One region of the uncultured Ligilactobacillus sp. genome, then DNA from elsewhere that is predicted to be linked to it. Evidence: predicted binding sites of a transcription regulator. Region 1 holds the regulator's gene; the other holds the start of a gene.
What was found. Region 1 encodes NrdR, which represses ribonucleotide reductase genes. Its sites were predicted from a motif close to ACACNATATATNGTGT; they were not measured.
Positions count from the first base shown of each region.

Region 2: a site for NrdR is predicted at 2,051-2,066, ahead of nrdH (glutaredoxin-like protein NrdH). Genes of this name have one in related genera too.

Region 1 is NZ_CAQLEL010000114.1:42,004-48,032, forward strand. It holds gene thrS (threonine--tRNA ligase) at 1-581, opposite strand, end outside; gene dnaI (primosomal protein DnaI) at 877-1,806, opposite strand; gene Q9Q35_RS08240 (replication initiation and membrane attachment family protein) at 1,824-3,194, opposite strand; gene nrdR (transcriptional regulator NrdR) at 3,212-3,682, opposite strand; gene coaE (dephospho-CoA kinase) at 3,700-4,305, opposite strand; gene mutM (DNA-formamidopyrimidine glycosylase) at 4,302-5,132, opposite strand; gene polA (DNA polymerase I) at 5,152-6,029, opposite strand, start outside.
Region 2 is NZ_CAQLEL010000150.1:20,583-26,611, forward strand. It holds gene Q9Q35_RS11330 (acetate/propionate family kinase) at 1-1,121, opposite strand, end outside; gene Q9Q35_RS11335 (LysM peptidoglycan-binding domain-containing protein) at 1,361-1,948, shown strand; gene nrdH (glutaredoxin-like protein NrdH) at 2,117-2,347, shown strand; gene nrdI (class Ib ribonucleoside-diphosphate reductase assembly flavoprotein NrdI) at 2,344-2,718, shown strand; gene nrdE (class 1b ribonucleoside-diphosphate reductase subunit alpha) at 2,708-4,879, shown strand; gene nrdF (class 1b ribonucleoside-diphosphate reductase subunit beta) at 4,895-5,845, shown strand; gene Q9Q35_RS11360 (hypothetical protein) at 5,907-6,029, opposite strand, start outside.

The sequences.
Region 1 (6,029 bases):
GCACCAGTTGAAGCCAATTGTGGTCCAAATGAGAAGTCATTGAAATCACCCAACTTATGAGCTACGACTTTACCAGCGTTATCGGCAGCGATCTCTTCGACTAATTCAGTCTGGTATTGATCACCAGCAACTAATTGCAAAGCTTCTTCTTTTGTATATTCAACACGTTCGATCGGTAAGTTTTGCTTGATGATCTCTTGCATCTTTTGTTCGATCTTTTCAAAATCAACTTCGGCCACTTGACCACTTGCATTGTCTGTATCAAAGAAGAAACCGTGTTCTAAGGCTTCACCTTGACCAAACTTCATTTCTGGATAAAGGCTATGCAAAGCACTAGCTAAAACATTAGCAGCTGTTTGCCATAACACGTTCATCCCTTCATCAGAATCTTTAGTGATGATCTCGATCTCACCATCTTCGTTTAAAGGTTCGTTGTAATCCACTAATTTACCATTAAATTTACCTGCAACAGACTTCTTAGCTAAGCTGATACTGATAGATTTTGCGATATCTTGTGTTGTTGTTCCAGCTGCAAATTGTTTTACAGCACCATCTGGAAACTTAACATTGATCTCTGACATTATATGATCCTCCTTGATTTTTACCAAGACATAAAAGACGCCCCTAGTGCTACATTTAACACTAGGGGCGTCTTTAACGCGGTTCCACCCAATTTCAAGGTCAGTTGACCCTCTCTTGATCGTCGATAACGGAAACGAGCCGTCCTACCTTTGCAGTAGGCTATCGTGATAAAAGTGGTAAGCTCCTCTTTAAGAGACTTGCAGTCAAGGGTCTCTTTCCCTGAATTGATTTGCCGTTTGTCTTTTACTTAATGTAATTCCTATTTAAGCACGAAACTTCTTCAATTTCAAGTCATTATTCCGGATTTCGGCGATTTTTTCCTACAACATGGTACTCATCGGCCAAAAACTTGATCCGTTCCATAATGCGCTTAGCTTTCAATGGTTCAGCCTCGCCACGATTATTGACCGTCAAATACTGCTGTTCTAGCTGTGCCAATGAGAGATTAGAGCTAAAAAAGGTCGGTAGTTCTTCTTGCATCCGGTATTGTAAGATGACACCTAAAACATCATCTCTTAGCCAACTGCTCAAAGAATCAGCACCGATATCATCGATCATCAAGACTTGTGCCTTTTTTAAACTATCGATATACTCTGTCGTTTGATTTTTACCGATCGAACTTTTGATCTCAACTGCAAACGATGGGAAATGCACCAAAGTCGTTTGATAACCCCTCTTAGCTAGATCGTTAGCGATCGCTGCTAAAAGATAGGTCTTACCTACACCAAAACTTCCTTCTAGATACAAGCCCTTGTGAAATTCTTTAGGATCTTTTGTATAACTAGTGATAAAAGATAAGGCAGCTTTTAAAGCTTCCATGCGTTCATCACTGCGCTCATAATCTTTTAATTGTGCTTTCCGAACACTACGCGGTAAATTGATCGTCTTAACGCGCGCTTCCAAGGCTTTTTGTTCTCGTTTAGCTTTGAGTTCAGCTGTAGGGACATACACGACTTCGATCCGATGATTGCTGATCGCAAGTGTTGGTAGATAACCTGGCGCAAAAGTCTGTTTACCTTGAGCTATCTGCTTTTTTAAAGTTACAAATTCATATAGTTTACTCGCACTTTTCATCACATCTTCTTGTGTCAAAGTTTGACTGTTCTCAGCCAAAAAAGTACGCACCTCGGTATCTTGTAAGATCTCAGTGATCAGTTTTTGATAGCGCTCATTCCAATTATTTCTTTGCATCTGCTCAGTCAAATTTTTACCTAGATCTTCCATCCTAGCCACCTACCTTTCTATTCACTTTGTTCTAGTTGTGCCAATAATTCGTCGATCTGGGCATTTAATACCTGTTTATCTTCTTTAGTTGGCTTAGCTTTCGATCCTTCTTTTTTATCTTTTGCCCATTCAGGGAGCGTTTCTTTTTGTACGATCTGTTGCTTTCGCGCATAATATGGCTTTTGTTGCTGTTCTTTTCGTGCTTTCTGGTTAGCCTTACGCATATAAAGCATGGCTTCTTCTGGAGCTGTTATCTTTTTTTCTGCCAATTTTGCTGCGGCTTTAGTAAAACGATTAGCGACTTTATCTTCTAGCATCGTGTTATTTTGCGCGATCAAATAATAGTGTAACAAGACATTGATCACTGCATTTGGCAACACTTGTTTTTCCACCAAATTTTTGACCGTATAACGCTCTAGATTAGTCACAAAACTGTTCTTTTGCCGTTTGAGTTCTTCGATAAATTCAAGTGGCAGATATTGTTTTGAAACAGCGATCAGTGCTAAGTCAGTTTGCGTCAATTCCGCACTTACCTCCGGATCGATCGATGCAGTCACTTTAGACTCTTTAGGGGTTATCTCTTTAAATTGCCGATCAAATTGCTGTGTGGCTAATTTTTTGACAAGTTCAAGATCAACTTTATCGTCCTTGACATTTAGCGCTTGTTCAAGCAATTTGACGAGTTCTAGTTCATTTAGACCATACAATAAAGCAATCGACTTTAAGGTCTCAAGTGAACGGCTGATCTCAGTTGCAGGCACAAAAGACTGGGCTAAAAGCTCTTTTAAGTATTCCACATCAAGATCAACTTCGACTGAATCGACAAAATTTTTAGTCGGTTTAGCTGGCGCTTTTACCTGTGAATTTTTGAGCAACGTATCTTTTTTCACGGTAAAAACATCTAGAAGCGACTTGGTGACCTCTTTAGCATTAGCATATGTGAAAGCTGGTTTGACAAATTCTTGTTTCAACTCATCATATTGGATCTGCCCTAATGAATCGGCTAAAAGCATGCTCAAGAGATCATCTTTAAAGAAATCTTCGGCACTCAAAGGGGCTTGTAACTCATAGATAAACACTTGACCAAGTTCATCTTTTTGAACGAATGTCTTCAATAGTCCAAGTGCTTCTAATCTGATCCGGGCTTCGTAAAAGTCACGTAAACCTAAACTCAAAATATCCAATAGCTCTTTATGCATCCGGCGCGCTAACAGATCTGGTGTTTGAGCTACTTTAGTCGCTAATAGTGAATAAATACCATAAGCATTGACGCCCATCAACGGCTGGTAGAGCTTTAAAATGACTTTGAACTCTGTCGAACCGATATGGGCTTTAGTATTGACAACGTAACCATCCTTAGGCGACATCTGCCTTAATCCTTCACTCATCGCCTAACATCCCCCTACTACTTACTTTTTTCGTTGTCACGTGCCATCAAGTCTTGCAATTCCTTTGCAAAAGATGCCATATCTTTAAATTCACGATAGACGCTAGCAAATCTGATATAGGCGATATCATCGACATTTGCTAAGATCTCCATCACATATTCACCGATCAATTGGCTGGAAACTTCATTACCTCCGACGGCACGGATCTTTGTTTCGACTTGATCGACGATATTTTGGATCTCATCCATTGCAACGGGTCGTTTTTCAGCCGCTCGCATGACACCCCGCAAAACTTTTTCACGATTAAATTCTTCTCTGGCACCATTTTTCTTAATAACTAATAGTGGCGCTGCTTCTACTCTTTCAAATGTAGTAAAACGGAAACCACAATTTTCACATTCCCGCCGGCGCCGAATGGCATGTCCATTGTCGGCGGGACGGCTATCCACTACACGTGATCCATTTTGATGACAATTTGGACACTTCATAATCTTTACCTCGCTGCCTAATTTTCGATTAAATTATTTATCTCTAGCCATTTTATCACTTGCGCTTGCGTTTCTTCAACTGTTCCCGAACTATCTACTGTAATTGTAGCCAATTTTCGCCTTTTTTCAGCAGACATCTGACTAGTGATCCGCTCAAGTGCCGCCTCTTCACTCAAATGATCGCGTTCTATGATCCGTTTTAATTGGACTGCTTTAGGAACTTCAACATTGATAACTGCATCACAATGATCTGCATAACCATTTTCAAATAATAAAGCGGCATCGATCACAACTACTTTACAGCCTTTTTGCTCAGCTAAGGTCAGCTGTTTTTCATATTCAGCTCTGATCAATGGCTGCATGATCTGGTCTAGTTGAGCTAATTTCTTAGGATCACTAAAGACTATCTTACCGAGCTTAGCCCGATCTAAAGTCTGATCAGTTTGGATGATCTGAGGTCCAAATGTTTTTTGTAGTTCAGCTAGACCAGGAGTCGCTGGTTCAACGACTTTTCGGGCGATCACATCAGCATCGAGGATCTTAAAACCTAATGTTTGTAAAAAATTGCTGATCGTCGTTTTGCCCATTCCGATCCCGCCAGTCAAGCCTAAAATATATGTCATTTTACCACCTGCTGGCAATGCGGACAAAAATGCGTGCCCCGTTGTCCCACAATGATCTTTTGGATCTTTGTACCACAACGTTTGCACGGCTCATTGGTTCGCCCATAAACATCTAGTTCAAATTGAAAAGCGCCCGTTTTTTGGAAAGCATCCGTGTAACTTCTGATCGTTGTTCCACCAGCTTTGATCGCTTTAGCTAATTCAGTGATGATATTATCATGCAGTGTCGATGCTTGTTCTAAGGTCAATTTTTGACATGACGTCTCAGGATGGATCTTACTTTGCCACAATACCTCATCAACATAGATATTGCCTAGCCCAGTGACCAAGGTCTGATCAAGTAAGGCAGTCTTGATATTTTTCTTCTTTTTTTGTAGCTTTTGATAAAAATCAGCAACTTTAAAAGTTTCATCTACTGGCTCAGGCCCCAATTTGGCCAAACCAGGCAGCTTTTCTTCACTGCCCGTTTTGACTAATTGCATCCGCCCAAATTTACGGACATCGTTATAGCGCAACTGACGGCCATCGGCTAGATAAAAGATGACATGTGTGTGCTTATCGACTGGATCAATCGCTTCTTTGACATAAAACTTACCTTCCATGCGCAAATGGGAGACGACGGTAAGATCATTTGAAAATCTAAAGAGCAAATACTTCCCCCGACGTTGGATCTTTTCAAGTGTTTGATCTTTTAATTTATCTCTAAAATCGTCAGCATCACCAACGATCATCTTAGGATATAAAACTTCGACTCGTGCGATCTTTTGGCCTAAAACTAATTTTTCCAAACCGCGACGAACTGTCTCTACTTCTGGTAACTCTGGCATTTTTTCACCTCATCTTATATTATTTAGTTTCAAACCACGTCTTACCACTAGCACTTTCGACCTTCAATGGGACCGAAAGTTCAACAGCCGAATCCATGATCTTTGGTACCAACTCTTTTAATTTAGGGATCTCTGCTTTAGGTGCTTCAAAGATCAACTCATCGTGTACTTGTAACAACATCTTGGCTTCTAAGCCCGCATCTTTTAAGGCTTGTTGCATATTGATCATTGCAACTTTGATGATATCAGCTGCACTCCCTTGGATCGGAGTATTCATCGCAGTCCGTTCCGCAAATGAGCGCAAGTTGTAATTTCTGCTCTTGATATCTGGAAGATACCGCCGACGATGGAAAAGTGTTTCAACATAGCCTTTTTGGCGCGCGCTCTCAATGATATCTTGCATGTATCGATGGACTCCAGGAAATGAGGCTAGATACGTCTCCATAAATTCTTTTGCCTGCTTACGCGTACTTCCGATACTTTGGGCCAAACCAAAATCACTGATCCCATAAACGATCCCGAAGTTGACCGCTTTAGCTTGGCGACGCATATTAGCCGTAACTTCACTTGGATCGTCTAGTCCAAAAATACGCATCGCAGTATTAGCGTGAATATCAAAATCATCCTTGAAAGCTTGTTGCATATGTGGATCCTTTGAAATATGGGCTAAGACCCGTAACTCGATCTGAGAATAGTCAGAAGCAAAGATCTCCCAATCTGGATGACTTGGTACAAAAGCTTGCCGGATCTTACGCCCTTCTTCTAAACGAACGGGGATGTTTTGCAAATTAGGATCAACTGATGATAAACGACCCGTTGCCGTTAAAGTTTGTGTATAACGTGTGTGGACCTTACCATCAGCTGCGATAACTTTTAATAAGCCTTCAACATAGGTCG
Region 2 (6,029 bases), on a different contig from region 1:
ACTAGCATCACTTTGACTTTTGAGTTTTCAGTTGAGATCACACCTTCATGGTCAGCTTCATTTAGCTCTTGATCTAATTGGACACCTAAACAAGCTAGGCGTTGACAAACATCAGCACGTAACCACGGGTTGTTTTCCCCGATCCCACCGGCAAAGACCAACACATCGGCTCCACCTAATTGGGCAAAATAGCTTCCGACATAGGACACGATCTTATTTAAGTAAATATCTAAGGCTAACTTGCAACGTTGATCTACCTGATTAGCTTTGATATCACGCATATCATCCGAATAGCCCGACAATCCTAATAATCCCGACTTTTGGTTAAAGAGTTCAAGCACTTCATCGGCTGTTTTATCGAGTTTCTTCATTAAGAATGGCACGATCGAAGGATCGACATCACCAGCCCTAGTCCCCATCGTTAGCCCTGTCAAAGGCGTAAAGCCCATCGAACTGGCAAATGCTTTTCCATCTTTAACGGCTGAAACAGATGAACCACTACCCAAGTGCAAAGTGATCAATTTGAGATCAGCCAGTGGTTTTTCCAAAAGATCAGCTGTCTTTTGAGCCAAATATTCATGACTGATCCCGTGTTCGCCATAGCGTCTGATCCCATATTTTTGCGTCAACTCATATGGTAAACTAAAGATCGCATTTTCTTCTGGCATTTGGGTAAAAAATTGGCTGTCAAAGACCGCATATTGTGGTGTGTCTGGCATGACTTGTTGCATCAATTCGATGTACTTTGCTTCCATTGGATTATGTAATGGAGCATGGTCACTCAATGCTAGGACTTCTTTGATCGTTGCTTGATCCATCTTAGTAGCTTGAGTAAATTTTGTTCCCCCAGCTACGACACGGTGCCCAACACATTTAATGTCAGCTAAAGATGTGATCTTTAATTCTTGGATCTTTTCAATGATCATTTCAGCTGCTTTTTCATAAGACAGGTTATCTTGTGTTTCTTGATACGTCTGATCTCCATATTTGATCTCAAACTTTGAACCTGGCGCTACCATCCGCTCCACCAAGCCCTTAGCGACGACTGATTCATCGGTCAATTCAAATAATTTCCATTTAACTGATGAACTTCCGGCATTCATTAACAAAATTTTAGGCATTTCTGCGCACCTCCGATACTTTTAAGTATAACTTAAAAAGTAAAATTCAAAAAGATGCTTTATTTTCCCACATGGATTCTATTTTTGTGGAATTTGACAATAATTAATCTATTTGTTACATAAACGTGACAAATTGTAATTTTATCGGAATATGTATGTTATATAAAAAATGTATACTGCTAGTGTAGATAAATGAAAAGCAAGTAAATATTAAATATTTTTTTAAGGAGAGTTTACTTATGGAAATGAAGAAAGTTATTACGGGAGCTGCCGCGTTATCTGGTTTAGTTGCATTAGGGCAAACAGCAAATGCTGATGAAGTTGTCGTTAAAGCTGGCGATACAGTATCTGAATTAGCCCTTAAATACAACACAACGATCGATGCGATCCAACAAGCTAATAAATTACAAGATGTAAACTTGATCTTCGTTGGTCAACGCTTAGAAGTCGGTAGCAACGTTTTAGCTGACGCTTCCCAAGCTGCACAACAACAAGCTCAACCTGCACAAGCAGCTCCACAAGCTCAAACTCAAGTCCAAGAAGCACAACCTCAACAACAAACACAACAAGTGCAAACAACTGCTCCACAAACTCCATCAAACGATGCTGAAGCAAGTGCTAAAGCTTGGATCGCTAACGTTGAATCAGGTGGTTCTTATACTGCTCAAAACGGCCGTTACTACGGTAAATATCAATTGACTAATTCTTACTTGGGTGGAGATTACTCCCCAGAAAACCAAGAACGTGTAGCTGATAACTATGTTGCAAATCGTTATGGTTCTTGGCAAGCAGCTAAGTCATTTTGGCTTGCTAACGGCTGGTACTAATATCGATTTAAATATAACTTTACGGACTCAAAAAATTTTGAGTCCGTTTTTTGCGTGGTTGAGCCAATAACACAATATCTAGCGATTAGCAGAGCAAAATTTATACTACATGTTGTGTAAATTGTGGTATACTGATATCACAATCAAATTAGAAGGGGTTTTATTCTGATGGCTTTAGATCTATATACCAAAGATAACTGCATCCAATGCAAGATGACCAAGAAGTTTTTAATGGAGAATAATATTGAATTTGGAGAACATAATATCTCCGATCATCCAGAATATATCAACTACCTAAAAGAAAAGGGGTTACGCACAGTTCCAGTATTAGAACAAGATCACGCACCGATCATCAACGGTTTCCGACCTGATCTCTTAAAGAAGCTGGCAGCTCAATGAAAATAATCTATTTTAGCGTCACCGGGCAGACCCGACGCTTCATCAAAAAACTTGGGCCTACCGTCGATGCCACTGAGATCGATCCGGTGGACCCACTTTTTATGGTAAATGAACCATTCGTCTTGATCGTACCGACCTACGAAGATGAGATCACTTACCCTGTGACTGAATTTTTAGAATACGCAAATAACGCTGCATCATTAAAAGGGATCGTCGGGACCGGCAACCGTAATTTTGCAGAGTTATTTATTTTTACAGCCAAAAACTTGGCTAAAAAATTTAATGTTCCAGTGATCTATTCATTTGAATTCAATGGAACACCCACAGACGTCCAAAATTTCAAGGAAGCGGTGAATAAACTTGAGTCTTAAAGATATCGATATCAATAACGTTACGTACTACGACCTAAACAACCGAGTCAACATTCCTTTAAATGGTCAGATCCAACTCGACCAAGACAAGGCAGCTTTAAACGCCTTTTTCAAGGAAAATGTCATTCCTAATACGATGACCTTTGCTTCACTTAAAGAACGCTTTGACTATTTGCTAGACAATAATTATCTTGAAACACAATTTATCCAAAAATACGATTTTGCCTTTATTGAAAAGCTCTATGCGCAATTAGAAGCAGCTGATTTTCGTTTCAAGACCTTTATGGCAGCTTACAAGTTTTACACCCAATATGCGCTAAAAACTGATGATGGCAGTTATTACTTGGAAAGCTTCATCGATCGAGCCGCGATCAATGCTTTGTACTTTGCTGACGGTGATGAACAATTAGCGCTTCAACTAGCCGATGAGATCGTTCACCAACGCTATCAACCAGCAACTCCAAGCTTTTTGAATGCAGGACGTGCTAGACGTGGTGAATTGGTTTCTTGTTTTGTTTTACAAGTTACTGATGATATGAATTCGATCGGACGAGTGATCAACTCTGCACTTCAACTCTCACGGATCGGAGGCGGTGTCGGGATCACCTTGAGTAATCTTCGTTCAGCTGGAGCACCGATCAAAGGGATCAAGGGCGCTGCTTCTGGAGTCGTACCTGTCATGAAATTACTCGAAGATAGTTTTTCTTACTCCAATCAGTTAGGTCAACGTCAAGGCGCTGGTGTCGTTTATCTAAATGTTTTCCATCCCGATATCATCGACTTCTTAGCTTCCAAAAAAGAAAATGCCGACGAAAAGATCCGGGTCAAGACACTATCTTTAGGTGTGCTTGTACCCGATAAGTTCTACGAATTAGCCAAGCAAAACGCTGATATGTATCTCTTTGATCCATATGATGTCGAAAGAAAATACGGTACTCCTTTCTCTTACGTCGATATTACCGCAGAATACGATAACTTGGTCAACGATCCTGATATCGCTAAAAAGAAGATCCCCGCTCGCTTGCTCGAAGAAGAGATCTCAAAATTACAACAAGAATCTGGCTATCCTTATGTTGTCAATGTCGATACCGCTAATAAGGCTAACCCGATCAAAGGTAAGATCATCACCAGCAACCTTTGCTCTGAGATCTTGCAAGTTCAAACACCATCTTTAGTCAACAATCAACAAGGTTATGATGTTTTAGGAACTGATATCAGCTGTAACTTGGGCTCGACCAATATCGCTAACTTGATGGGATCTCCTGATTTTGGTCAGTCTGTCGAAGCCATGACACGGGCTTTGACCTTTGTGACCGATCACTCAGAAATCGATGTCGTACCATCTGTGCAACACGGTAACCGCCAAGCGCACACGATCGGTCTAGGCGCTATGGGCTTACACGCCTTTTTAGCTAAAAACCAAATGCACTATGGCTCACCAGAAGCTTTGGAATTCACCAGCTTATACTTCATGTTGCTCAACTACTGGACCTTAGTTGCTTCCAATAAGATCGCTAAAGAACGCCAAACTAGCTTTGTTGGTTTTGAAGAAAGTGATTACGCTAATGGTAAATACTTCACTAAGTATTTGACCACAGACTTTACACCACATTCTGAAAAGGTCAAAGCGCTATTCAAAGATATCTTCATTCCAACTAAAGCTAATTGGGAAAAATTGAGTCAAGCAGTCAAACAAGATGGGCTTTACCATCAAAACCGCTTAGCCGTAGCACCAAATGGCTCGATCTCATATATCAACGATACGACTGCATCACTTCAGCCGATCATCAACAAGATCGAAGAACGCCAAGAAAGAAAGATCGGTAAAATTTATTATCCCGCACCATATCTTTCAAACGAAACTTTACCATACTACACTTCGGCTTACGATCTAGACATGCGTAAAGTGATCGATACTTATGCAGCCGCACAACAACACGTTGATCAAGGAATGAGTTTAACGCTCTTTATGCGTTCCTCGATCCCAACTGGACTCTATGAATGGAAAAATGGGCGGACTGATAAGATGACGACCCGTGACCTCTCGATCCTACGTAACTATGCTCACCACAAACAGATCAAATCGATCTACTATGTCCGCACATTCACTGATACCCAAGATGAAGTCGGGGTCAACGAATGCGAAAGCTGTGTAATTTAGTGAGGTATTTGGAAAATGGAAAACTATAAAGCAATCAACTGGAACAATTTAGAAGACCAGATCGATAAAGCAACTTGGGAAAAATTGACCGAACAATTTTGGTTAGATACTCGGATCCCGCTTTCAAATGACTTAGCCGATTGGCGAGAATTTTCTGAGGCTGATAAAGATGTCGTTGCTAAAGTCTTTGGGGGCTTAACGTTATTAGATACTTTACAATCTCAAGATGGAATCGCGGCTCTTAAAAAAGATATCCGAACGCAACAAGAAGAAGCCGTCTTCAACAATATCGAGTTTATGGAATCGGTGCACGCCAAGAGTTACTCCTCGATCTTTTCAACTTTGAATACGCCTAAAGAGATCGAAGAGATCTTTGCTTGGACTGATTCAAATGAGATCTTGCAATACAAAGCGCAAAAGATCAATGATATCTATCAAAACGGAACACCTTTACAAAAGAAAGTTGCTTCCGTATTCTTGGAAACATTTCTCTTTTACTCTGGTTTTTACACTCCACTCTATTGGTTAGGGCATAATAAACTCGCTAACGTAGCGGAGATCATCAAGTTGATCTTGCGTGATGAATCTGTTCACGGAACTTATATTGGTTACAAGTTCCAATTGGGCTTTAACGAGTTAAGTGAAGTAAAACAAGAGGAATTCAAAGGTTGGATGTATGAACTTTTGTATGATCTCTATGAAAATGAAGAAAAGTACACCCACCTTCTTTATGACCAAGTTGGCTGGGTCGATGATGTTTTGACTTTCTTACGCTATAATGCCAATAAAGCTTTGATGAATCTAGGGATGGATCCTCTCTTCCCAGATACTGCAGAAGATGTTAACCCTGTTGTTATGAATGGGATCTCAACTTCGACTTCCAATCATGACTTCTTCTCCCAAGTTGGTAATGGTTACTTACTTGGAAACGTTGAAGCTATGCAAGACAGTGACTATGAATTTTAATACCATATAAATGATAAGGGACCCATTATGATGTAAAAATACACATCATATGGGTCCCTTATCATTCACTATGAGTTGTATTTTTCTTGAGTGATAAAAAGATCACTACTAAAGCACTAGGGTATTCACTGACTAAAATAACCAGACTATAGTTCGCTTGAACTAACACGATCTGCGTCAACGC